2 regions of the Streptomyces javensis genome follow, and region 2 is predicted to be linked to the other one. Evidence: riboswitches for the same ligand, from Rfam matches in the RefSeq annotation. Region 2 holds a riboswitch; the other holds the start of a gene.

Region 1 (11,844 bases), on a different contig from region 2:
CTTGGGAGAGCCGCAGCAGCTCGTCGCCGGTGCGGAAGGGGTGGGTGAGGACGGTGTCGTCGAGCTTGATGCGGTCCTCGCCGACCGCGTCCTCGTCCACCACGAAGCCGCCGCCGACCGAGTAGTACGTCTTCTCCAGCAGCGGATGGCCCTCGGCGTCGTACGCGCACAGCGTCATGCCGTTGGCGTGGTACGGCAGGGAGCGGCGGCGGTGCAGGATCAGCTGGGAGGAGTCGTCGAAGTCGATCTCGTGGCCGGGGCCGATCTCGGCGCCGAGCAGCCGTAGCCGCTTGGTGGTGCGGATGCGCTCCACCTCGCCGTCGGCCGTGTCGACGTCCACGGTGCGCGGGGAGTTGCCCTCCAGGCCCAGCAGCACGGCCTTCGGGGTGCCGTGGCCATGGCCGGTGGCGCCCAGCGAGCCGAAGAGCTCGGCCCGGACGGACGCGGTGTGGGCCAGCAGGCCCTCGTTCTTCAGCCGGCGGACGAACATCCGCGCGGCCCGCATCGGGCCGACGGTGTGCGAACTGGACGGGCCGATGCCGATCGAGAAGAGGTCGAATACGGAAATGGCCACCGGGGGACTCCTTCGTCTGCACGCCGGGGGAAGCGTGTGCCCGCCGGGAAAGCGCGCGGGCCGTGCGTGGGTTGGTGCGGGTGGTGCGGGTTGGTGCGGGAGTTGCGAGGGTTGGTGCGGGTGGTGCGGGTGGTGCGGGTGGTGCGGGTGGTGCGGCGGGGGCGCGCCAGGGCGGGCGCGCCCCCGGATCCGGCTACTTGGACAGGTGCGCGTACAGCGGGTGCTTGTCGGCCAGGGCGGTGACCCGGGCCTTCAGCGCCTCCGCGTCGTAGGACGGCTTGAGCGTCTCCGCGATCACGTCGGCGACCTCGCGGAAGTCCTCCGTGGTGAAGCCGCGGGTGGCCAGCGCCGGGGTGCCGATCCGCAGACCCGAGGTGACCATCGGGGGCCGCGGGTCGTTCGGGATCGCGTTGCGGTTGACCGTGATGCCGACCTCGTGCAGCCGGTCCTCGGCCTGCCGCCCGTCCAGCTCGGAGTCGCGCAGATCGACCAGGACCAGATGGACATCGGTGCCGCCGGACAGCACGGCGACGCCCACCTCCCGGACATCGTCCTGGGTCAGCCGCTCGGCGAGGATCCTGGCGCCCTCCAGCGTGCGCTCCTGGCGCTCCTTGAACGCCGAGCTCGCCGCCACCTTGAAGGACACCGCCTTCGCCGCGATCACATGCTCCAGCGGACCGCCCTGCTGACCGGGGAAGACCGCCGAGTTGATCTTCTTGGCCAGGTCGGCGGTGGAGAGGATCACGCCACCGCGCGGACCGCCCAGGGTCTTGTGGGTGGTGGTGGTCACCACATGGGCGTGCGGTACGGGCGAGGGGTGCAGCCCGGCCGCCACCAGACCCGCGAAGTGGGCCATGTCGACCATCAGGTACGCGCCGACCTCGTCCGCGATCCGGCGGAAGGCGGCGAAGTCCAGCTGGCGCGGGTACGCCGACCAGCCCGCGATCACCAGCTTGGGGCGGTGCTCCTTGGCCAGCCGCTCGACCTCGTCCATGTCGACCAGACCGGTCTCTGCGTCCACGTGGTAGGGCACCACGTTGTAGAGCTTGCCGGAGAAGTTGATCTTCATGCCATGGGTCAGATGGCCGCCGTGCGCCAGGTTCAGACCCAGGATGGTGTCGCCGGGGGAGAGCAGGGCGAACATCGCGGCCGCGTTGGCCTGGGCGCCCGAGTGCGGCTGGACGTTGGCCGCCTCGGCGCCGAAGAGCTCCTTGACCCGGTCGATGGCGATCTGCTCGACCACGTCGACGTGCTCACAGCCGCCGTAGTAGCGGCGGCCGGGGTAGCCCTCGGCGTACTTGTTGGTCAGGACCGAGCCCTGGGCCTCCATGACCGCCGACGGAGCGAAGTTCTCCGAGGCGATCATCTCGAGGGTGGACTGCTGGCGGTGGAGTTCGGCGTCGACAGCGGCGGCGACGTCCGGGTCGAGCTCGTGCAGGGAGCTGTTCAGAAGCGACATCGAGGGTCCCGATCGAATAAAGAGGGTCAGTTTTCGGCGAAGGCGGTGTACTCGTCGGCGGAGAGCAGGTCCTCCGGCTCGCTCGTCACCCGCACCTTGAACAGCCAGCCGCCCTCGAAGGGGGCGGAATTCACCAGCGCCGGATCGTTCACCACGTCCTCGTTGATCTCGGTGACCTCACCGGAGACCGGCGTGTACAGATCGCTGACCGACTTGGTGGACTCCAGCTCACCGCAGGTGTCACCGGCGGAGACCGTGGAGCCGACGTCCGGGAGCTGGACATAGACGACATCGCCGAGCGCGTTGGCCGCGAATTCGGTGATGCCGATCGTCGACACGCCGTCCTCGCCGGCGGCCGACAGCCACTCGTGCTCCTTGCTGTACCGCAGCTGCTGGGGGTTGCTCATGGTCCGATTCTCCTGGATACGGGGGAGTGCTTGGGAAACGGGTCTTAGCTGGTGGGATGCGACGCCGAGGGGGTACGACGCCGAGGGGACGCGATGGGTACGACGCCGAGGGACCGTGGTGGACCGGCGCCCCGCTCGCGTCTGGGGGAGCTCGGCGACGGGCCGGGGCACCGCTCGCGCCCGGAGGAGCTCAGCGCTCGCGCTTGTAGAAGGGGAGCGCCACGACCTCGTACGGCTCCCGGGTACCGCGGATGTCCACGAAGACCCCCTCGGTGCCGGGCTTCGCGTACTCCGGGTCCACATACGCCATCGCGATCGGCCTGCCCAGCGTCGGGGACGGCGCGCCCGAGGTGACCTGGCCGATCGCCGAGCCGTCGGCGGCCACCACGGCGTATCCGGCGCGCGGCACCCGGCGGCCTGAAGCGATCAGGCCGACCAGGGTGCGCGGGGTGACGGTGTCGGCCTGGTGGGACGCGGCCTCCAGGGCCTCGCGGCCGACGAAGCCGCCCGGCTTGTCGAACTTCACCACCCGGCCCAGCCCCGCGTCGAAGGGGGTGGTGTCGGTGGTCAGCTCATGCCCGTACAGCGGCATGCCCGCCTCGAGGCGCAGGGTGTCCCGGCAGGAGAGACCGCAGGGGACCAGGCCCACCGGAGCCCCGGCCTCGGTCAGCGCCTCCCAGACCCGCTCGGCGTCGTCCGGTGCCAGGAACAGCTCGAAGCCGTCCTCGCCCGTGTAGCCGGTCCGGGCGATCATGGCGGGGACGCCCGCGACGGTGCCCGGCAGCCCGGCGTAGTACTTCAGCCCGTCCAGGTCGGCGTCGGTCAGGCGCTTCAGGATCCCCGGGGACTCGGGCCCCTGGACGGCGAGCAGCGCGTAGGCGTCGCGGTCGTCCCGCACGGTCGCCTCGAAACCGCCCGCCCGCCCGGTCAGCGCGTCCAGCACCACCTGGGCGTTGGCGGCGTTGGCCACGACCAGGAACTCCTCGTCGCCGAGGCGGTAGACGATCAGGTCGTCGAGGATGCCGCCCTCGTCGTCGCAGATCATGGTGTAGCGGGCGCGGCCCACGGCGAGCGCGGACAGCCGGCCGACCAGCGCGTGGTCCAGGGCCTCCCCGGCCTGGGGACCGATGAGAGAGATCTCACCCATGTGGGAGAGGTCGAAGAGTCCGGCGCGGGTGCGCACCGCGATGTGCTCGTCGCGCTCGCTGCCGTAGCGCAGCGGCATGTCCCAGCCGGCGAAGTCGGTCATGGTGGCGCCGAGCGCGCGGTGCCGCGCGTCCAGCGCGGTACGGCGTGGGGTGGGCGGGGCGTCGGTCACGATTCAGGCTCCAGGGGTCGGGGTCGCGCGACGGCGAGGACGGACGGCAAGGACGCGTGCGTCCTCCCCATCTGTCATCGGAACCTGAGAGGTTCGCCGTGACGCCCGTAAGGGGCCCGGCTTGCACCTTGGGTGGAGCCGCGCCCGCGCGGCCCGCTTTTCAGATCTGCCTCGTCCGTGCGGTATCGGGGCCTGAGAGATTCAAGGGAGGACTTGCTCCTTCGGCGCCCTGGACACCCGGCACGGATGCCAAGGCCCAAGGACTCTCCCGCGCGGATTCAAGCGGCCGGTATGGAGTTGCGCCGACATCATCGCATGTATGGCCGAGAAGGGAAGCCCCGATCCGACCGGGCTCCGGCCGTCCGGCCCGGGGCAGCCTTGCCCGACATTACCTTTTCTTGACACTCTGCGGGTACGAGCAGCGTTGACCGACCTGGGAGGACGATCACGGTGCATGGGCAGGAAACGCACGCGACGACACAGAGGCTCCTGCCGGCGCGGCGTGGCCGCATCCCCTCCGGGTCGACGGCCCGCCCCGGTCGAAGAAGCGCGGTGCACGATCTGCGCGCCGGGGCGGAGGGTGGCGGCGCGGACCCGCGTGAGCTGCGCTTCCCGGCGGGGGACGTGCTGGTCGCCTCCGGGCTGCCGGGCAGCGGCAAGAGCACGCTGATCAACCGGACGGTGCCGCTTCTGGACGAGACGGGCGCGGTCGTCATCAGGGTCGACTCGCAGAACACCCGCGAGGCATGGGAGCGCCGGCTGCCCGGCTGGCTGCCGTACGCGGTCTACCGCCCGCTGGTCCGCTGCGCCCACTACGCGGGGCTGCGCCGGGCGCTGCGCTCGGGCGCGAGCGTCGTGGTGCACGACTGCGGCGCGCTGCCGTGGGTCCGCCGCTGGCTGGCCCGGGACGTGCGGCGCCGGGGCCGCAGCCTCCATATGGTGCTGCTGGACGTGGGCGCCACGGAGGCGCTGGAGGGCCAGGCCGTCCGTGGCCGCGGGGTCTCCGCCTACGCCTTCGGGCGGCATCTGCGCGCGATGCGGCGGCTGATCACCGGGATGGAGGAGGGGCGGCCGCCGCGGGGGTGCGCGTCGGCGGTGCTGCTGGACCGGCGAGGTGCGAGCGCGCTGCGCTGCATCTCCTTCGAGTGATCACGCCGCTCCCTCGTGGGTGGCCGGAAATCGACCATCGGCATCACACAGCGTGACGCGGGCGCGCCCGGGGGAGGTGGGGAAGTGCTGTGGAGATCGCCGTCGCCCCCTCCGGCCGCGGGCCACCCAGCGGTTAGGGTGCTTCGGGCAGGTCGGACGAGATGGCGGTTGGACGAAGATGAGCTTCCCGGAGCAGTACGGAGTGGCCCCGGCGCACGGAGGATTCCCGGACGGCGGGTACGCCGCGCATCCGGCGTTTCCCGGCAATGAGCTCGAAGAGGTGATGGCCGCCTCCGTCGACGTCCCCGGGGCCGGGGCGCGCATCGTCGAGACGCTCTCCCGCAGCCACCTCTGGATTCCGCTGCCCAACGGCGGGGGGCCGGGCAGCCCGAGCCTCGATCTGCCCACGATGGAGATCGACGGCGGCGCGTATGTCCCGGTGTTCAGCTCCGAGCAGCAGTTCCTCCAGCTCGTCGGCTCCCATATGTCCTTCACCATCGCCCCGGCCGTGGAGTTCGCCCGCGGGCTGCCGCCCCAGCTCGGCATCGCGGTGAACCCCGGTGGCGCGGTGGTCGTACCGCTGCCTCCGCCCGCCGTCCGGGAGTTGTGCCGCGCCGGGCGTACCGAGCTCGACGGCCCGGCCGCCGGTGGCCGGGTGCGGCTCTTCGAACCGGACTGGCAGGACGAGCCGGTGGACTTCCTGGCCGCCGCCGGGATCGAGTTCGCCAAGGGCGCCGGGGTGCGGACCGCCCGGCGCGCCCTGGCCAGCGTCGAGGGCGACGAGCCCGCGCTCTTCGTCGGTGTGCAACTCGACGAGCCCGGCCCCGAGGGGCAGGCGCGCGCGGTGGAGGCGCTGGGCCGCGCCCTCGGTTCGGTGCCGGTGCCGTGGAAGGTTCAGCTGGTGCTGCTGGACGTGGCGCAGGGCGACCCGGTGGCCGACTGGATGCTGGGACGGGTGCGGCCGTTCTACGACCGTGACCTCTGACTCACCCCTGGGTCCGCTGCCGCGGCCCGTAAGCTGGTTTGATGACCAGGAGGGGTGCGAGCACGCTCCCCGGTGAGGTGTGGGCAAGGCGATGAGAAGGGGCGGACCCAGGTGAGCGCGGGCGCGGATTGGGGGGCGGCGGCCGGCCAGGTTGAGCGAGCGTTGCAGCAGGTCGCTCCCGGCCGGTACGACGCCTACGAGGCGCTGCTGCACGCCATCGGCGAGGGCCAGGTCTGGATGCTGCTGTGGCACGGCGCGCCCGGCTCGCCCGACGCCCAGTACGGGAACATGGACGTGGACGGCCTCGGTTACGCCCCGTGTGTGACCTCGGCGCAGGAACTGGCCGCCAGTGGCTGGAACCGCGCGCACGAAGTGGTCGACGGCCGCCTCATCGCCGACTCGCTCTACCGCGACCGCTACGGCCTCTGGCTCAACCCCCACGCCCGCGGCGGCGGAGTGGGCATCCCATGGCCGGACTTGCGCCGGATCGCGGGCGGTCTGGACCGGCTGCCCGCCGGACCGCTGCGGCTGTCCGACCCCGCCATCGACATCCCCCAGTTCTACGCCCTGTTGGGGCAGAACGCGCATCGCACCGCCGCGGTGCGCTCGCTGCGGCGCGCCTGGGTGCAGCCCTCGCTGGGCGCCCCGTACCTGGCGATCGGCCTGGATCTGTACGACACCGGCGCCGCGTCGGTGCAGTCGGTGCGGGTGATGATGGAGCAGTCGATCACCGCCGTGCCGGACGGGCTGCCGGTCTCCACGGTCGCGCTCTCGGACGAGTACGACCCCGTCGCCATGTGGATGCGGGCCAACGCCCGGCCCTTCTTCGACCGTGACGCCTATGGCGCCGCGCCCGCCGCGCCGCCGTCGTACGGCTACGGCTATCCGCCGCCGCGTCCCGCGTACTGAGCCACCCCGGCCCGCGCGCTGGGCACCCCGGCCCGCGCGCTGGGCCACCGCGTCCCACGTGCTGGGCCACCGGGCCCCGCCGCGCACTGAGCCGCGCACCGATTGACGGGATTGCCCGCCCGGCCTTCCGCCCCTATCGGGCCGAACACCCCATTACGGGCGCGAGGTTACTGCTGCGTTCTCGTGTCGCGACCGTCCGTATAGCGGAGCGGTACTCCTCACATCACGGTTAGGCATCCATTGCCCGGGAGTACTGGCGGGTGATCACAAACGCGTTGAAGACTCCCGCTCCAAGGGGTGCGGTTCCTGCGTACGACCCCTTCCAGAAAGGTTCCGTACCAGAACGCGACTTTCACCCAGGTTGTGAACAAAGCCGCCACAGCGGCGAGTCGTGGGCCGGTCACCACCGGTCGAGAGGGGTCTCCACCACGATGACGGCACCATTGCACGGCACGAGCACGGACAGCGATCCGGTGGCGACTGCCGATGTAGCGGCGGATGTGGTCAAAGCGTCCGTCGAAGGCAGATCGCTGCGGCAGATCGCCTGGTCACGCCTGAAGCGGGACAAGCTCGCACTGGCGGGTGGCATCGTTGTCGTCTTCCTCGTACTGGTGGCGATCTTCGCTCCGCTCATCGTGAGCCTGCTCGGGCATCCGCCCAATGAGTTCCACCAGGAGGAGATCGACCCGCTGTTCGGCACCCCGAAGGGATCCCTGGGCGGTATCAGCTCGGACTTCCTCTTCGGCGTGGAGCCGTCCAACGGCCGCGACGTGTTCAGCCGGGTCATCTACGGCGCCCGGATCTCGCTGCTGGTGGCCTTCCTCGCGGCGGTGGTCGCGGTGGTCCTCGGCACCATTTTCGGCATCATCGCCGGGTACTTCGGCGGCTGGGTGGACTCGCTGATCAGCCGGGTGATGGACATGCTGCTGGCCTTCCCGCAGCTGCTCTTCATCATCTCCCTGGTCTCGGTGCTCCCCAACGACCTGCTGGGACTGACCGGCAGCGGGGTGCGGATCGCGATCCTGGTCTCGGTCATCGGCTTCTTCGGCTGGCCGTACGTCGGCCGCATCGTGCGCGGCCAGACGCTGTCGCTGCGCGAGAAGGAGTACATCGAGGCCGCGCGGAGCCTGGGCGCCGGCCGGCGCTACATCCTCTTCCGTGAGCTGCTGCCCAACCTGGTGGCGCCGATCACCGTCTACACGACGCTGATGATCCCCACCAACATCCTCACCGAGGCCGCGCTCAGCTTCCTCGGCGCGGGCGTGAAGCCGCCCACCGCCTCCTGGGGGCAGATGCTCTCCAAGGCGGTCGGCACCTACGAGGACGACCCGATGTTCATGATCATCCCGGGTCTGGCGATCTTCGTCACGGTATTGGCCTTCAACCTCTTCGGCGACGGCGTCCGCGACGCACTGGATCCGAAGGGCACCCGATGACGGCGCGGCACACGGCCGCCCGGTCGTACTCGAACGCAATCAGCGGCCCCTGCCACATCCGGCAGACGGCTCCCCAAGGTATTCCGCGGCGCCATGCTCAGGACCGCTCTAACCCGGAGGTTGCAGCAACTATGAAACGGCTCTCGAGAAGCAGGCGGATCGCCGGAGCGGCGGCTGTCGTCGGCGCTCTGCTGGCCACCGCCGCCTGCGGTGGTGGCGATTCCGACGACGAGGGCTCGGGTGCCGGGTTCAACGCCGCGGTGAAGGGTGTCGCGGCCAAGTCGGCCAAGAAGGGCGGCACCCTCAAGTTCATCAACAAGCAGGAGTTCGACTCCCTCGACCCGCAGCGCCAGTACTACGGGTTCGCCTGGGACTTCTCCCGCTTCTACGCGCGCCAACTGATCTCCTACACGCCGAAGCCGGGCAACGCCGCGAACGAGCTGACCCCGGACCTCGCCACCTCCACTGGCAAGATCACCAACGGCGGCAAGACCTACACCTACACCCTGCGCGACGGGATCACCTGGGAGGACGGCTCCCCGATCACGTCCAAGGACGTCAAGTACGGCATCGAGCGCATCTGGGCCAAGGACGTCGTCTCCGGCGGCCCCGGCTACCTGCGCCAGGTCCTGGACCCCAAGAGCGAGTACAAGGGCCCGTACAAGGACAAGTCCAAGGACAAGCTGGGTCTGAAGGCGATCGAGACGCCGAACGACAAGACCATCGTCTTCAACCTCGCCAAGCCCAACGGTGACTTCGAGCAGATGCTCGCGATGCCGACCGGCTCCCCGGTGAAGGCGGACAAGGACACCGGCGCCAAGTACACCAACCGGCCGTTCTCCTCGGGTCCGTACAAGGTCCAGTCGTACACCCCGGGCAAGAGCCTGTCGCTGGTCCGCAACACCAACTGGAAGAAGGCGTCCGACCCGATCCGCCCGGCGCTGCCGGACAAGGTCACGGTCACCTTCAACTCCAACCTCGAGGCGATCGACCGGCTGCTGATCAAGGGCGACTACGACGTCTTCCTCAGCGCCACGGGTATGACCCCCTCGGGCCGCAACGACGCCCTCAAGCAGCACAAGGGCAACGTCGACAACATCACCACCAGCTTCGTCCGATACGTCGACTTCACCACCAAGGTCAAGCCGCTCGACAACATCCACTGCCGCAAGGCGGTCATCTACGGCACCGACTACAAGTCGCTCCAGACCACCCGCGGTGGCCCGCAGGCCGGTGGTGACATCGCCACCAACATGCTCCCCAAGAGCGTCAAGGGCTCGGACGACTACGACCCGTACGGTGTCCTGAAGCGCGGTGGCAAGGCCGACGTGGCCAAGGCCAAGGACGAGCTCAAGCAGTGCGGCAAGCCGGGTGGCTTCTCCACCAGCATCGTGGCCCGCAACGACCAGCCCGCCGAGGTCGACGCCGCCGAGGCGCTCCAGGCGTCGCTGAAGAAGGTCGGCATCAGCCTCAACGTGGAGCCGATCCAGGGCTCCACCTCGGCCAGCATCACCGGCTCGCCGTCGGTGATGAAGAAGCGCGGCTACGGCCTGTCCATGACCGGCTGGGGCCCGGACTTCCCCACCGGCCAGGGCTTCTCCCAGCCGCTGATCGACGGCCGCTTCATCGAGCAGACCGGTAACTACAACGTCTCCGAGACCAACGACGCGGAGATCAACAAGTACTTCGACGACGCGCTCAAGGAGACCGACCCCAACAAGGCCGGGGCGATCTACCAGAAGATGAACCACAAGGTCAGCGACCTGGCCGTGCAGATGCCGTTCATCTACGAGAAGAACATCACCTGGCGCAGCTCGCGGCTGACGAACGCCTTCTCGTCGGCGGCCTACAACGGCCGCTACGACTACTCCCAGCTGGGCGTCGTCAAGTGACGGCCGGTCACCCGATCCGCCGCACACGTTAACCATCGCCGCACCCGATAGGCCCGAAGGGCAGGTGATGGCCGCGGGCGGTGGCCCGTGATACCCCTCGACCGGGGTATCGCGGGCCACCCCCGGGCCGCGCACAGTGCTTGCTTATCTCATCCGGCGCTTGTTCGCCGTCGTCGTGATGCTGTTGGTCGTCACCCTCACGACCTTCGCCATCTTCTTCGTGATCCCGAAGTGGGCCGGTGCCGATCCCGCGCTGCTGTTCGTCGGCAAGCAGGCCGACCCCGCGGCCATCGAGGGCATCCGGCAGAAGCTCAGCCTCGGTGATCCGGTCCTGGTGCAGTTCTGGCACTTCGTCCAGGGCCTCTTCGTCGGCCGGGACTACGCCAGCGGCACGGACGTCACCCACTGCCCGGCGCCCTGCTTCGGCTACTCCTTCCGCACCGAGCAGGCGGTGTGGCCGCAGCTCACCGACGCCATGCCGGTGACCCTCTCGCTCGCCGCGGGCGCCTGTCTGCTGTGGCTGGTCGGCGGCATCACCACCGGTGTCGTCTCCGCGCTGCGCCGGGGCACCCTGTGGGACCGCTCGGCGATGACGGTCGCGCTGGCCGGTGTCTCGCTGCCGATCTACTTCACCGGTCTGCTCTCGCTGGCGATCTTCAGCTACTCGCTGAAGTGGGTCAACGTGGACTACAAGGGACTCGGTGACGATCCGGCGATGTGGTTCGAGAGCCTGATCCTCCCGTGGATCACGCTCGCCTTCCTCTACGCGGCGATGTACGCCCGGCTCACCCGGGCCACCATGCTGGAGATCATGGGCGAGGACTACATCCGCACCGCCCGCGCCAAGGGTCTGCGGGAGCGGGTGGTCATCGGCCGGCACGCGATGCGCTCGACCTGGACCCCGGTCCTCACCCTGCTCGGCCTCGACCTGGGCGCGCTGCTGGGCGGCGCGGTCCTCACCGAGACCACCTACAACCTGCCCGGCCTCGGACGGCTCGCGGTGAACGCGATCACCGAGAAGGACCTGCCGGTCATCCTCGGCGTCACCCTGATCGCGGCCGTCTTCATCGTGCTCGCCAACCTCGTCGTGGACCTCCTGTACGCCGTCATCGACCCGCGAGTGAGGCTCGGATGACCGACCTGACCAAGTCCTCCGGACAGCCCGGGAACGGCGATCTGCCGGCCACCGGCACCGCCGCCGTGGGCGAGGTGGCGGCGGCGGGCTCGCCCGCCCCCACCGCCTTCCTCGAGGTGCGCGATCTGCACGTCCACTTCCCGACCGACGACGGTCTGGTGAAGTCCGTGGACGGGCTCAGCTTCCGGCTGGAGAAGGGCAAGACGCTCGGCATCGTCGGCGAGTCCGGCTCCGGCAAGTCCGTCACCTCGCTCGGCATCATGGGGCTGCACACCGCGGGCCAGTACGGCCGCCGCAAGGCGCGGATCTCCGGTGAGATCTGGCTCAACGGCCAGGAGCTGCTGGGCGCCGACCCCGACGAGGTGCGCAAGCTGCGCGGCCGCGAGATGTCGATGATCTTCCAGGATCCGCTGTCCGCGCTGCACCCGTACTACACCATCGGCCGCCAGATCATCGAGGCGTACCGGGTGCACCACGAGGTCACCAAGGAGGTGGCCCGCAAGCGCGCGATCGAGCTGCTGGACCGCGTCGGCATCCCGCAGCCCGACAAGCGGGTGGACAGCTATCCGCACGAGTTCTC
Region 2 (11,844 bases):
CGGTTCGAAATGAGGGTCTCTCGGGGAGACCATGTGGACGCGGGGGGTCAACGCACCGGAAGATCCGCGCGTGATGGAAACTGTCTGGTGGTCACGGACGTTGTGAGGGTGTCCGGACCGTCTGGTGTGTGCATCGAGGGTTTGTCCTGCCCCACGGGCGGGTCTGTTTCAGTCAAGGGGAATCGCCCGTGAAGTTGTTCGGGAAGTTGTTCGGTAAGAGTGCCCGCCAGGATGGCGGCAGCAGCACCGCTCGCCACCGCGCCTCGCGTGCCGCGGAGGAGAGCGGAGGGGGAACCGAGGAGCGCCCGCTCTTCCGTGACCAGGTCGGCGGGCAGGGCGCGTCTGTTGACCCCTCCGCGACCGGGCCCATAGGTTTCGAGGACCCATCGGCCTCTCACAGTGGTGGAGGGTTCGGCTTGCCGGTCTGTCAGCGGTGTGGCCACCGGAACGCGGAGGCCAGCCGGTTCTGCTCCAATTGCGGCGCCCCGCTGCGGGGCGGCGCGCCCTCCGAGCGTGCCTCGGAGACCACCTCCACCATTTCGATCTCGGGTCTCGAGGCGTACGACTCCGAGGTGACCGGGCAGACGCCGCTGCCGTCGCTCAGCCCGGAGGCGCAGGCCGCCGTCGAGGCGCTGCCCCTGGGGTCGGCCCTGCTGGTGGTCCGCCGCGGGCCGAATTCCGGCAGCCGCTTCCTGCTGGACAGTGATGTCACCACGGCGGGCCGTCACCCGCAGAGTGACATCTTCCTGGACGATGTGACGGTCTCCCGCCGCCATGTGGAGTTCCGGCGCGGCCAGGACGGCAGCTTCACCGTCTCGGACGTCGGCAGCCTCAACGGGACGTATGTCAACCGGGAGCAGATCGACGCGCCGGTGGTCCTGACCAGTGGGGACGAGGTGCAGATCGGTAAGTACCGGCTGGTCTTCTACCCGAGCCAGCGGGGCGTCGGCATCTGACCCGTCAGGGGAGGTCCATGCTTCAGACACCGTCGGGCGGTGCCGATACCGGCACCGCCCCCACGGGCAGCCGGTCGATGAGCATCGGCACCGTGCTGAATCTGTTGCGGGACGAGTTCCCCGAGGTCACCATCTCCAAGATCCGCTTCTTGGAGTCGGAGGGGCTGGTGGAGCCGCGGCGGACGCCGTCCGGCTACCGCAAATTCAGCCAGCGGGATGTGGAGCGGCTCGGCCATATCCTCCGGATGCAGCGTGACCACTACCTGCCGCTCAAGGTCATCCGGGAGCATCTGGACGCCCTGGAGCGGGGGGAGCCGTTGCAGCTTCCTGCCGTTTCGCAGGGAGCGCAGCAGCCCGGGCCGCTCGACGGCAGCCCCCGCACGGCCCCGGACGGCCTCACGGCCGCCCGGGTCGGCCGGGCCGAGCTGCTGGCAACGGTCGAGGTCAGCGAGGCGGAGCTGGCCGAATGGGAGTCGTACGGGCTGCTCGCGCCGACCGCGGACGGCGGATACGACATCGAGGCGGTGACCGTCGCCCGGCTCATCGCCGAACTCGGTCGTTTCGGCCTGGAACCACGTCATCTGCGAATCATGAAAGCCTCCGCCGAGCGCGAGGCCGGAATGGTCGAGCAGGTGGTCGCCCCCCTGCGGTTGCATAGAAACCCGCAGACCAGAGCGCATGCGGAGGCCAGTGTGCGGGAGCTCGCCACGCTCTCCGTACAGCTGCACGCGGCCCTGGTGCGGTCGGCTCTGAGGGTCCAGGAGCGGTGACCGACCGGGCCCCGACTATCCAAACCGGCCGGGCACGTCCTAGGGTTGCTGTGTGAACGAGCTCGACGTCGTGGGTGTCCGGGTGGAAATGCCCTCCAACCAACCGATCGTGCTCCTGCGTGAAGTGGGAGGCGACCGCTACCTCCCCATCTGGATCGGACCAGGTGAGGCGACCGCGATCGCCTTCGCTCAGCAGGGCATGGCTCCGGCGCGCCCGCTGACCCATGACCTTTTCAAAGACGTACTCGAAGCCGTCGGCCAGCAGCTCACGGAGGTCCGGATCACGGATCTGCGCGAGGGGGTCTTCTACGCGGAGCTGGTCTTCGCCAGCGGCGTGGAGGTCAGCGCCCGGCCGTCCGACGCCATAGCGCTCGCGCTGCGCACCGGAACGCCGATCTACGGCAGTGACGGAGTGCTGGACGATGCCGGTATCGCGATCCCGGACGAGCAGGAGGACGAGGTGGAGAAGTTCCGCGAGTTCCTCGACCAGATCTCGCCAGAGGACTTCGGAACCAGCAGCCAGTGAACCGTAAGCCGGTCCTCGCTCGCGCATTCGAGTAGCCTTTCCCGGACGAGGGACACGGGAAACCACCCTTAGGGTGATTATCACTCGGCGTGCCGAGTGTGGCGATCGTTGACGCACCCCGGGTGACTGCCTACCTTCAAGATGGCAGGTCGAGGACGGAGGTCGGCGTGAGAAGCAGCGGCGACGGCACGGCGGCCGGAGGTCCGTACGCGCTCCAGGGGAGCGCATCGGCCGATCCGGCATTGAAGGCTCGGGTCGCGGCACAGGCCGCGCCGCCGCGTGAGCCCGCCGCGGGGGGTACGGAGCGGATCGGATACCGCGGACCCACCGCGTGTGCGGCCGCGGGGATCACCTACCGCCAGCTGGATTACTGGGCCCGCACCGGGCTGGTGGAGCCGAGCGTCCGGCCGGCGTACGGCTCGGGCAGCCAGCGGCTCTACAGCTTCCGGGACGTGGTCGTCCTCAAGATCGTGAAGCGGCTGCTGGACACCGGCGTGTCCCTCCAGAACATCCGGGCGGCGGTGACCCACCTCCGTGCCCGGGAGCTCGACGATCTGGCCCAGATGACGCTGATGAGCGACGGCGCGACCGTCTACGAGTGCACCTCGCCCGACGAGGTCGTGGACCTCCTCCAGGGCGGCCAGGGCGTCTTCGGGATCGCCGTGGGCGTTGTCTGGCGGGATGTGGAGAGCGCGCTGTCCCAGCTGCACGGCGAGCGGGTGGACACCGGCGAGACGCTGGTCCGGCACAACCCGACCGACGAGCTCGCGGCGCGCCGGAACCGGGCCGGTTAGAAACCTTCGGCTGAGCGCCCCGGGGCGACCTGACCGCCGCCCCCGGGCCCGCCCCCGGCCGTTGTGCCGCCCCATTGTCAGTGGTGTGCGGCAGCATCGGAGGTGTGAGGGGTGCGCCGACGATTCTCCATCTGGACATGGACGCCTTCTACGCCTCGGCGGAGCAGGCGGCCAAGCCCAGCCTGCGCGGAAAGCCGGTGATCGTGGGGGGTCTGGGGCCGCGCGGCGTGGTGGCCACGGCCTCCTACGAGGCCCGGGTCTTCGGGGTGCACTCGGCCATGGCGATGGCCCAGGCCCGCCGCCTGTGTCCGAACGCGGCGTTCCTCATCCCCCGCTTCACGCTCTACCGCAAGGTGAGCGACGCGGTCATGACCCTGCTGCACACCCTGTCGCCCCTGGTGGAGCCGCTGAGCCTGGACGAGGCGTTCGTCGATCTGGAGGCGGGCGGCACCGAGCCCACCATCGAGGCGGCGCGCGCCGTGGCGGAGCGGCTGCGGGCCGACATCAAGGCGGTCACCGGGCTGACCGGCTCGGTGGGGCTCGCCGGCTCCAAGATGCTCGCCAAGATCGGCTCGGAGCAGGCCAAGCCGGACGGTCTGGTGGTCATCGAGCCAGGGACGGAGCGCGAACTGCTCGGCCCGATGTCGGTGCGGACACTCCCGGGCGTCGGCCCCGCCACGGCGGAGACGCTGCGCCGGGCCGGGATCCACACCGTGGCCGAGACGCGGGAGGCGGGCGAGGCGGAGCTGGTGCGGCTGCTGGGCCGGGCCCACGGCGCATCGCTGTTCCTGATGGCCGAGGGCCGGGACGAGCGGCCCGTCGTCGCCGAGCGGGACGCCAAGTCCATCTCGGTCGAGGACACCTTCGACGTCGACCTCACCGACCGCACCCGGGTGCAGCTGGAGATCGCGCGGCTCGCCGACCGCTGTGTGCGGCGGCTGCGCGAGGCGGGCCGCTCGGGGCGGACGGTCGTGATCAAGGTGCGGCGGTACGACTTCTCCACACTCACCCGTTCGGAGACCCTGCGCGGGCCGACCGACGACCCGGCGGTGGTGCGGGAGGCCGCGGCGCGGCTGATCGACGGGGTGGAGACCACGGCGGGTGTGCGGCTGCTGGGGGTCGGCGTCAGCGGTCTGGCGGACTTCACGCAGGAGGATCTCTTCGCGCAGGCCGCGCAGGCCGCGCAGGCCGCCCAAGCAGCGGAACCGGGTCAGGCCGCCCAAGCCGCTCATGAGGCCGTGGGGGACGCCGGGCGCCCGCCGGGGCCGGAGAGACCAGAACCCGTGGGAGAGGGCGCGGGAGAGGCTTCTGAGGACGTTGAGAAGCCGCGGCGCTGGCTCCCGGGCTCCGATGTACGGCACGCCGAGTACGGGGCGGGCTGGGTGCAGGGGAGCGGGGTGGGCCGGGTGACCGTGCGCTTCGAGGAGCCGTGGTCGCCACCGGGCCGGATACGGACGTTCCCCGTGGACGACCCGGCGCTACAGCCCGCCGACCCGCTGCCGCTGCTGCGCCCGAACGCGGAGGTGGAGCCGGACGCGGAAGCGGAGCCGGAAGCGGAAGAAGCCGCGGGCCAGGACGGGGGTCAGCCCGTGACGTCCAGGCCGTAGTGGTGGTAGAGCTGGAGTTCCTGCTCGGGGGAGAGATGGCGGCCCACTCCGAAGTCCGGGGCGTCCTTGATCAGGGACCGGTCGTACGGCACCCGCAGGGTGTCGCCGACGACCTCGCTCGGTTCGAGCGGCACGAAGACGTCCCGGCTGAACAGTCCGGTGCGCACCGCCGCCCATTCGGGCTCGCCGGTCGCGTCGTCGAGATAGACCTCGTCCACGGTGCCGATCTTGGCGCCCTCGCGGTCGAATGCCTTGCGGCCGATCAGGGTCCGCGGGTCGATATCGGTCTGCACGCTCTCTCCCACAGGTGGCAAACAGATGAACAAGCGGTTAGCAAGTGCCCATTGCTACCTACAAAAAGCCACATCGCCGCACTCGGCCACTCGAACGCCCGCGACCGTCCCCCCTGGCAGAACCGCTGGTACGCTGACTGTGGCTGTAGACCCCGTGCGGGAGAGTCCTCCGCCGACGCTGTCGGAGGCGCCGAAGGAGCAAACCCTCCCCGGAATCTCTCAGGCACACGTACCGTGCGGGTGAGGTCACTCTGGAAAGCAGGGTGGGCCACGGGCGAGCAGCGTTCCGGAACCCCTCCTCACCGACGGTGAAAACCGGTCAGGCGGTATGTGGGCCGGTGAAGCTCTCAGGTTGAGATGACAGAGGGGGAGGCCGTCCGGGCACCCGAGCCGCGGTGCCCCTCGAAGGTCGTCACAGACCAGGAGGCCCCCGCAGATGACCGCCAATCGCATCGCACTCTCCGACTTGGAATCCGGTACTCCGTTCGAGCGGCGCCACATCGGCCCGGACGGCGAGGCACAGGCCAAGATGCTCGCCCAGGTCGGCTTCGGCTCGCTGGACGAGCTCACCGAGGCCGCCGTACCGGACGTCATCAAGAGCACCGAGGCGCTGGACGCCCTGCCGCCGGCCCGCAGTGAGCCGGAGGTCCTCGCCGAGCTGCGCGCGCTCGCCGACCGCAACCAGGCGCTGCCGTCGATGATCGGTCTCGGCTACTACGGCACCCACACCCCGCCGGTGATCCTGCGCAATGTGCTGGAGAACCCCGCCTGGTACACCGCGTACACGCCCTACCAACCGGAGATCTCCCAGGGCCGGCTCGAGGCGCTGCTGAACTTCCAGACCGTCGTCGCCGATCTGACCGGGCTGCCCACGGCCGGGTCCTCGCTGCTGGACGAGGCCACCGCGGCCGCCGAGGCGATGGCGCTGTCGCGGCGCGTCGGCAAGGTCAAGGAAGGCGTCTTCCTGATCGACGCCGACTGTCTGCCGCAGACCATCGCGGTCATACGGACCCGCGCCGAGCCCACCGGTGTCGAGGTCGTCGTCGCCGACCTGGCCGAGGGCATCCCGGACGAGATCGCCGAGCGCGGGGTCTTCGGCGTGCTGCTCCAGTACCCGGGCGCCTCCGGTGTGGTGCGCGATCCGCGCCCGGTCATCGAGCGCGCCCATGAGCTGGGCGCCGTCGTCACCGTCGCCGCCGATCTGCTCGCGCTCACCCTGCTCACCTCGCCCGGTGAGCTGGGCGCGGACATCGCGGTGGGCAGCAGCCAGCGGTTCGGCGTCCCGATGGGCTTCGGCGGTCCGCACGCCGGTTTCATGGCGGTGCGCGACGCCTACGCCCGCAACCTGCCCGGCCGTCTGGTCGGGGTCTCCGTGGACGCCGACGGCGACAAGGCGTACCGGCTGGCGTTGCAGACCCGTGAGCAGCACATCCGCCGGGAGAAGGCCACCAGCAACATCTGCACCGCTCAGGTGCTGCTGGCCGTGATGGCCGGGATGTACGCCGTCTACCACGGCCCGGACGGGCTCGCGGCGATCGCCCGCCGCACCCACCGCTACGCCTCCGTGCTCGCCGAGGGGCTGCGGGCCGGTGGGGTCGAGGTGGAGCACGGCACGTTCTTCGACACCCTCACCGCGCGGGTGCCGGGCCGGGCCGCCGAGGTCGTCGCCGCGGCCCGCGAGGCCGGGGTCAACCTCCGGCTGACCGACGCCGACCACGTCGGCATCGCCTGCGACGAGACCACCGGCCGCGCGCAGCTCGCCGCCGTATGGTCCGCCTTCGGGGTGGACGGCGGCAACGGTGACGCCTCCGGGATCCCGGGGATCGAGGAGCTGGACGCCTCGGCGCCGGACGCGCTGCCCGCGGCCCTGCTGCGCCAGGACGGCTATCTGTCGCACCCGGTCTTCCACCAGTACCGTTCCGAGACCGCGATGCTGCGCTATCTGCGCCGCCTGGCCGACCGGGACTACGCCCTGGACCGGGGCATGATCCCGCTGGGCTCGTGCACCATGAAGCTCAACGCGACCACCGAGATGGAGCCGGTCACCTGGCCGGAGTTCGGCGCGCTGCACCCCTTCGCACCCGCCGAGCAGGCCCAGGGCTATCTGACCCTGATCCGTGAGCTGGAGGAGCGGCTGGCCGAGGTCACCGGCTATGACAAGGTCTCGTTGCAGCCGAACGCCGGGTCCCAGGGCGAGCTCGCCGGACTGCTGGCGGTGCGCGCCTACCACCGGGCCAACGGGGACACCCAGCGCACCGTCTGCCTGATCCCGTCCTCCGCGCACGGCACCAACGCCGCCAGCGCCGTGATGGCCGGTATGAAGGTCGTCGTGGTCAAGACCGGCCAGGACGGCGAGGTGGACACCGACGACCTGCGCGCCAAGATCGAGCAGTACGGCGACCAGCTGGCCGTCCTGATGGTCACCTACCCCTCCACCCACGGGGTGTTCGAGGAGCACATCACCGAGATCTGCGCGACCGTGCACGACGCGGGTGGCCAGGTCTACGTGGACGGCGCCAACCTCAACGCGCTGGTCGGGCTCGCCGAGCCGGGCCGGTTCGGCGGCGATGTCTCGCACCTGAACCTGCACAAGACCTTCTGCATCCCGCACGGCGGCGGCGGCCCCGGCGTCGGCCCGATCGCGGTGCGCGAGCATCTGGCGCCCTACCTCCCCAACCATCCGCTTCAGCCCGCCGCCGGACCGGCCACCGGCGTCGGCCCGGTCTCGGCCGCGCCGTGGGGCTCCGCGGGGATCCTGCCGATCTCCTGGGCGTACATCCGGCTGATGGGCGCCGAGGGGCTGCGCCGCGCGACCCAGGTCGCGGTGCTCGGCGCCAACTACGTCGCCAAGCGCCTCGAGCCGCACTACCCGGTGCTCTACACCGGCCCCGGCGGCCTGGTGGCCCATGAGTGCATCGTGGATCTGCGTCCGCTGACGAAGGCCACCGGCGTGACCGTGGACGATGTGGCCAAGCGCCTGATCGACTACGGCTTCCACGCGCCGACGATGTCGTTCCCGGTCGCCGGGACGCTGATGATCGAGCCGACCGAGAGCGAGGATCTGGCGGAGCTGGACCGGTTCTGCCAGGCGATGATCGCCATCCGGACCGAGATCGAGAAGGTCGGCTCCGGCGAGTGGACCAAGGAGGACAACCCGCTCCGGAACGCTCCGCACACGGCGGCGTCGCTGACCGGGGAGTGGGACCACTCGTACTCCCGGGAGGAAGCGGTCTTCCCGGCCGGGGTCTCGGCGGCCGACAAGTACTGGCCGCCGGTGCGGCGGATCGACGGGGCCTACGGGGACCGTAACCTCGTCTGCTCCTGCCCGCCGCTGGAGTCCTACGAGGGCTGAGAGGCCTCAGCCCGACGATGCGTCAACGGGGCCGGTTCGGCGGATGCGCCGGGCCGGCCCCTGGTATGTACGTGCCGTCGACGGCGGTGGTCAGGCCGCGGTGACGACGTGCTCGGAACCCAGCGGTCGGCACGGTGCGATCACGCGCCCGTCCGGCAGCAGCTCACCGGTGTCCTCGAAGAGCAGGACGCCGTTGCACAGCAGGCTCCATCCCTGCTCCGGGTGGTGCGCCACCAGATGGGCGGCCTCCCGGTCGGCGGAGTCGGCTGACGGGCAAGGTGGTTGATGCTGGCACATGACAGGGTTCTTTCGCTGCGGAGTGGTGAAGGTCCTGCGGCTCGCCGCGGCGTCCATGGCCGCCCCCCGTGGTTGAGTCGGTCGATTGCTCCAGTGTTGCCCTACGGCCTGGAATCCGCAGGGATTTCGCGGTACCGGTCTCGCTAGATAATGACGCATCACCCGTCCGGACGGTTCATCGCGGCCGGACTGTTACGAGGATGCTGCGGAGCGCCCCGTGACCCGGCGGTCACGGGGCGCTCCCGGCCTGATGAAGGCCCAGGTCAGGCGGGTGAGCCAAGCAAGGGGACGCGGGTCAGCCGGTGGGTGAGTACGGGCAGCAGATCGGTTGCCCGGTGCGCCCGGTGCGCCGCGATACCGGGCGGGGCCGGGGCGAGCGGTACCAGCAGGTCCCCGGAGCCGAGGCCGCCTTCGGCGCCGTCCGCGGTCAGGTCGCCGTGCAGCCAGAGCGTGACCATGTAGAGCTCGGGGATGGACAGCAGCCGCGGCTGGTACGCCGAGGGCAGCGACTCGGCCTCGCCCAGGGCGAGTTCGGCCGAGCTGACATAGGGGCCCTCGGAGAAGTGCGAGAAGGCCCAGCCGTCGGCGGTGAGCATCGCCTCCGCGGCGGCCACCGTACGGTCGCCGTCGCGGATCAGGAATCGCCAGCCGGTGAGCCGGGTGCGCGGCGGGCCGTCGGAGGCGGTGATGTCGTCCAGGACATGGACGGGGAGCGGGAGTTCGGGTTCGAAGGGGCCGGTGAGCGTGGAGAGCACGGGGGTGCGGGCCTCGCGGACGGCGGTGGGGGAATCAAGGGCCGTGAGGACGCTGCGCAGGGCGGGCGCGGGGGCCTGGGGCACATGCAGCGGCATGGTGGGTCGCCTCTCGCTTTGAAGACACGGTGAAGCGATAGCGGGCCGGGTTTGGGCGGCGCTGTCGGTGGAACACGGGTCAGAGGGGAGCCGGAACAGACCGTTCGGGCGTTATCTCTCTGCCTCGTTAGCCGAGTTTATACGACAAGTGTTCCCGTTGTGTTTCGTCTAGCCGCTGCCGATATCGCCGACAAGAGGATATCCAGACCCCGGGAAGGCGGGGATTTTCCCCGATTCAGTGCCAGATGAACGGATATGACCTGGCATTTTGAGCCCCGCGCGGTAGGCTGGAACTCGCTGGTCCATTTCCCCGGCGCAATGCGCAGTTCCACAGAGCCTACCGGCTGGGTGGGGATCGCGGGGCGTTATCGATCACATTGGTGGGCATCATCGAGCGTGGTGTGCACACCGTTGGCGCCGATGATCCACTCGAGGAGGGACGCTTCGATGGGGGAGAAGCTCATAGCCGGTGAGTTCGACCCGTCCGGCCGGCGACGGCAGCGCGTCCGGTTGCGGCAGTGCCTCGACGGGCTGGGTCGGCTTCTGGCCGACAAGCGATTCGACCGCCCGAAGAATCTGATGGGGCTGGAGATCGAGCTGAATCTCGCCGGGGCCGACGGGCTGCCGAGGATGATGAACGCGGAGGTTCTGGAGCGCATCGGGAGTCATGATTTCCAGACCGAACTCGGGCAGTGCAATCTTGAAGTAAACATCGTGCCCCACCGTTTGCACGGACGCGTTCTCGATCAGCTCTCCGAAGAGCTCCGAACCGGTTTGTCATATGCCGATCGCAAGGCGCGAGAAGTGTCCTCCGAGATCGTGATGATCGGAATTCTGCCCACCCTCGCCGCGGACGATCTGGGATCCACGAACCTCTCCTATGACGACCGTTACAAACTTCTCAATGAGCAGATGCTGGCCGCCCGCGGCGAGGATTTCCTCATCGACATCGAGGGCCGGGAGCGATTCACCTACGCCAGCTCGTCCATCGCCCCCGAGGCGGCCTGCACCTCCGTCCAGCTCCATCTCCAGGTCACCCCGGGCCGCTTCGCGGACGCGTGGAACGCCGCGCAGGCCGCGGCCGCCGTACAGATCGCGGTGGGCGCCAACTCCCCCTTCGTCTTCGGCCACGAGGTGTGGCGCGAATCCCGGCCGCCGCTGTTCCTCCAGGCCACCGATGTGCGCCCGCCGGAGATCGCCGCCCAGGGGGCCCGCCCGCGCACCTGGTTCGGCGAGCGCTGGATCGACTCCGCGTACGAGCTGTTCGAGGAGAACCTGCGCTACTTCCCGCCGCTGCTCTCCACCGGCGAGGACGAGGACCCGCTGCGGGCGCTGGACGAGGGCGGGGTGCCCGAGCTCCAGGAGCTGGCGCTGCACAACGGCACGATCTACCGCTGGAACCGGCCCGTCTACGACGTCGTGGACGGTGTGCCGCATCTGCGCGTGGAGAACCGCGTGCTCCCGGCCGGGCCCACCGTCACCGATGTCATCGCCAACGCCGCCTTCTACTACGGGCTGGTCAGGGCGCTCGCCGAGGAGTCCCGCCCGGTGTGGACCCGGCTGCCGTTCGCGGCCGCCGCGGCCAACTTCGAGGCGGCCTGCCGCCATGGCATCGACGCGGTCCTCCAGTGGCCCAAATCCGGCCGTTCGGCGTCCCTGACCCGCACCTCCGCCGTCCGGCTGGTCCGCGAGGAGCTGTTGCCGCTCGCCGCGTCCGGCCTGGACTCCTGGGGCGTGGAGCCCGCCGACCGCGACCGCTATCTCGGCGTGATCGAGGAGCGCTGCAAGCTGGGGGTCAACGGCGCTTCCTGGCAGGCGGCCACCTACCACCGGGCGCTGGGCGGCGGACTGGACCGGGACGCCGCCCTCGCGGCCATGACCCGCCGGTACTGCGCCCTGATGCGGACCGACGCACCGGTGCACACCTGGCCCACCGATCTCTCCGGGTGACGCCCCCACCGTGGACCATGACCCCGTATTGTCCGGTGAACGGGGCGGGTGCACCGATGAGGCGGAGAGACGGAAGTGGGGACAGGAGTGCGGTCACAGGCGCGGGGCGCGGAGCTGCCCGTGGTCGAGGACGGGCTCTCGCGGCGGACGCTGCGCAATGAGACGCTGCTCGTGCTGGCGCTGTCCCTGGGCGCGAGCGGGCTGTCCGCGCTGATCAGCTTTATCGGCTCGGTGACCAAACCGGGCGGGCTGAAGGACCAGGCGGCCCATCTCAACTCCTCCGCGGCGCCGGGGCGGCCCTGGCTGGATCTCGCCTGGCAGCTGTTCGGCATCGCCACCGCGCTGGTACCGGTCGCGCTCGTCGCCCATCTGCTGCTGCGCGAGGGCGCCGGGCTGCGGGTGATCGGCTTCGACCGCGACCGGCCCCGGTTCGACCTGGCGTGGGGCG

What was found. A riboswitch is a leader RNA that binds a small molecule or an ion and turns the genes downstream of it on or off. The one in region 2 is predicted to bind glycine.
Region 1: another riboswitch for glycine. It lies ahead of gcvT (glycine cleavage system aminomethyltransferase GcvT); the one in region 2 lies ahead of gcvP (aminomethyl-transferring glycine dehydrogenase).

The regions. Positions count from the first base shown of each region.
Region 1 is NZ_BAAAIF010000004.1:69,296-81,139, reverse strand. It holds gene ABD329_RS05820 (L-serine ammonia-lyase) at 1-574, opposite strand, end outside; gene glyA (serine hydroxymethyltransferase) at 768-2,033, opposite strand; gene gcvH (glycine cleavage system protein GcvH) at 2,060-2,440, opposite strand; gene gcvT (glycine cleavage system aminomethyltransferase GcvT) at 2,631-3,758, opposite strand; glycine riboswitch at 3,929-4,039, opposite strand; gene ABD329_RS05800 (AAA family ATPase) at 4,209-4,907, shown strand; gene ABD329_RS05795 (enhanced serine sensitivity protein SseB) at 5,086-5,892, shown strand; gene ABD329_RS05790 (enhanced serine sensitivity protein SseB C-terminal domain-containing protein) at 6,004-6,801, shown strand; gene ABD329_RS05785 (ABC transporter permease) at 7,233-8,237, shown strand; gene ABD329_RS05780 (ABC transporter substrate-binding protein) at 8,369-10,129, shown strand; gene ABD329_RS05775 (ABC transporter permease) at 10,266-11,264, shown strand; gene ABD329_RS05770 (ABC transporter ATP-binding protein) at 11,261-11,844, shown strand, end outside.
Region 2 is NZ_BAAAIF010000021.1:119,193-131,036, reverse strand. It holds gene ABD329_RS20910 (FHA domain-containing protein) at 129-956, shown strand; gene ftsR (transcriptional regulator FtsR) at 974-1,726, shown strand; gene ABD329_RS20900 (bifunctional nuclease family protein) at 1,779-2,252, shown strand; gene ABD329_RS20895 (MerR family transcriptional regulator) at 2,420-3,046, shown strand; gene ABD329_RS20890 (DNA polymerase IV) at 3,151-4,653, shown strand; gene ABD329_RS20885 (PRC-barrel domain-containing protein) at 4,629-4,946, opposite strand; glycine riboswitch at 5,094-5,191, shown strand; glycine riboswitch at 5,192-5,320, shown strand; gene gcvP (aminomethyl-transferring glycine dehydrogenase) at 5,383-8,298, shown strand; gene ABD329_RS20875 (DUF5999 family protein) at 8,389-8,595, opposite strand; gene ABD329_RS20870 (hypothetical protein) at 8,859-9,446, opposite strand; gene ABD329_RS20865 (glutamate-cysteine ligase family protein) at 9,894-11,396, shown strand; gene ABD329_RS20860 (CPBP family intramembrane glutamic endopeptidase) at 11,472-11,844, shown strand, end outside.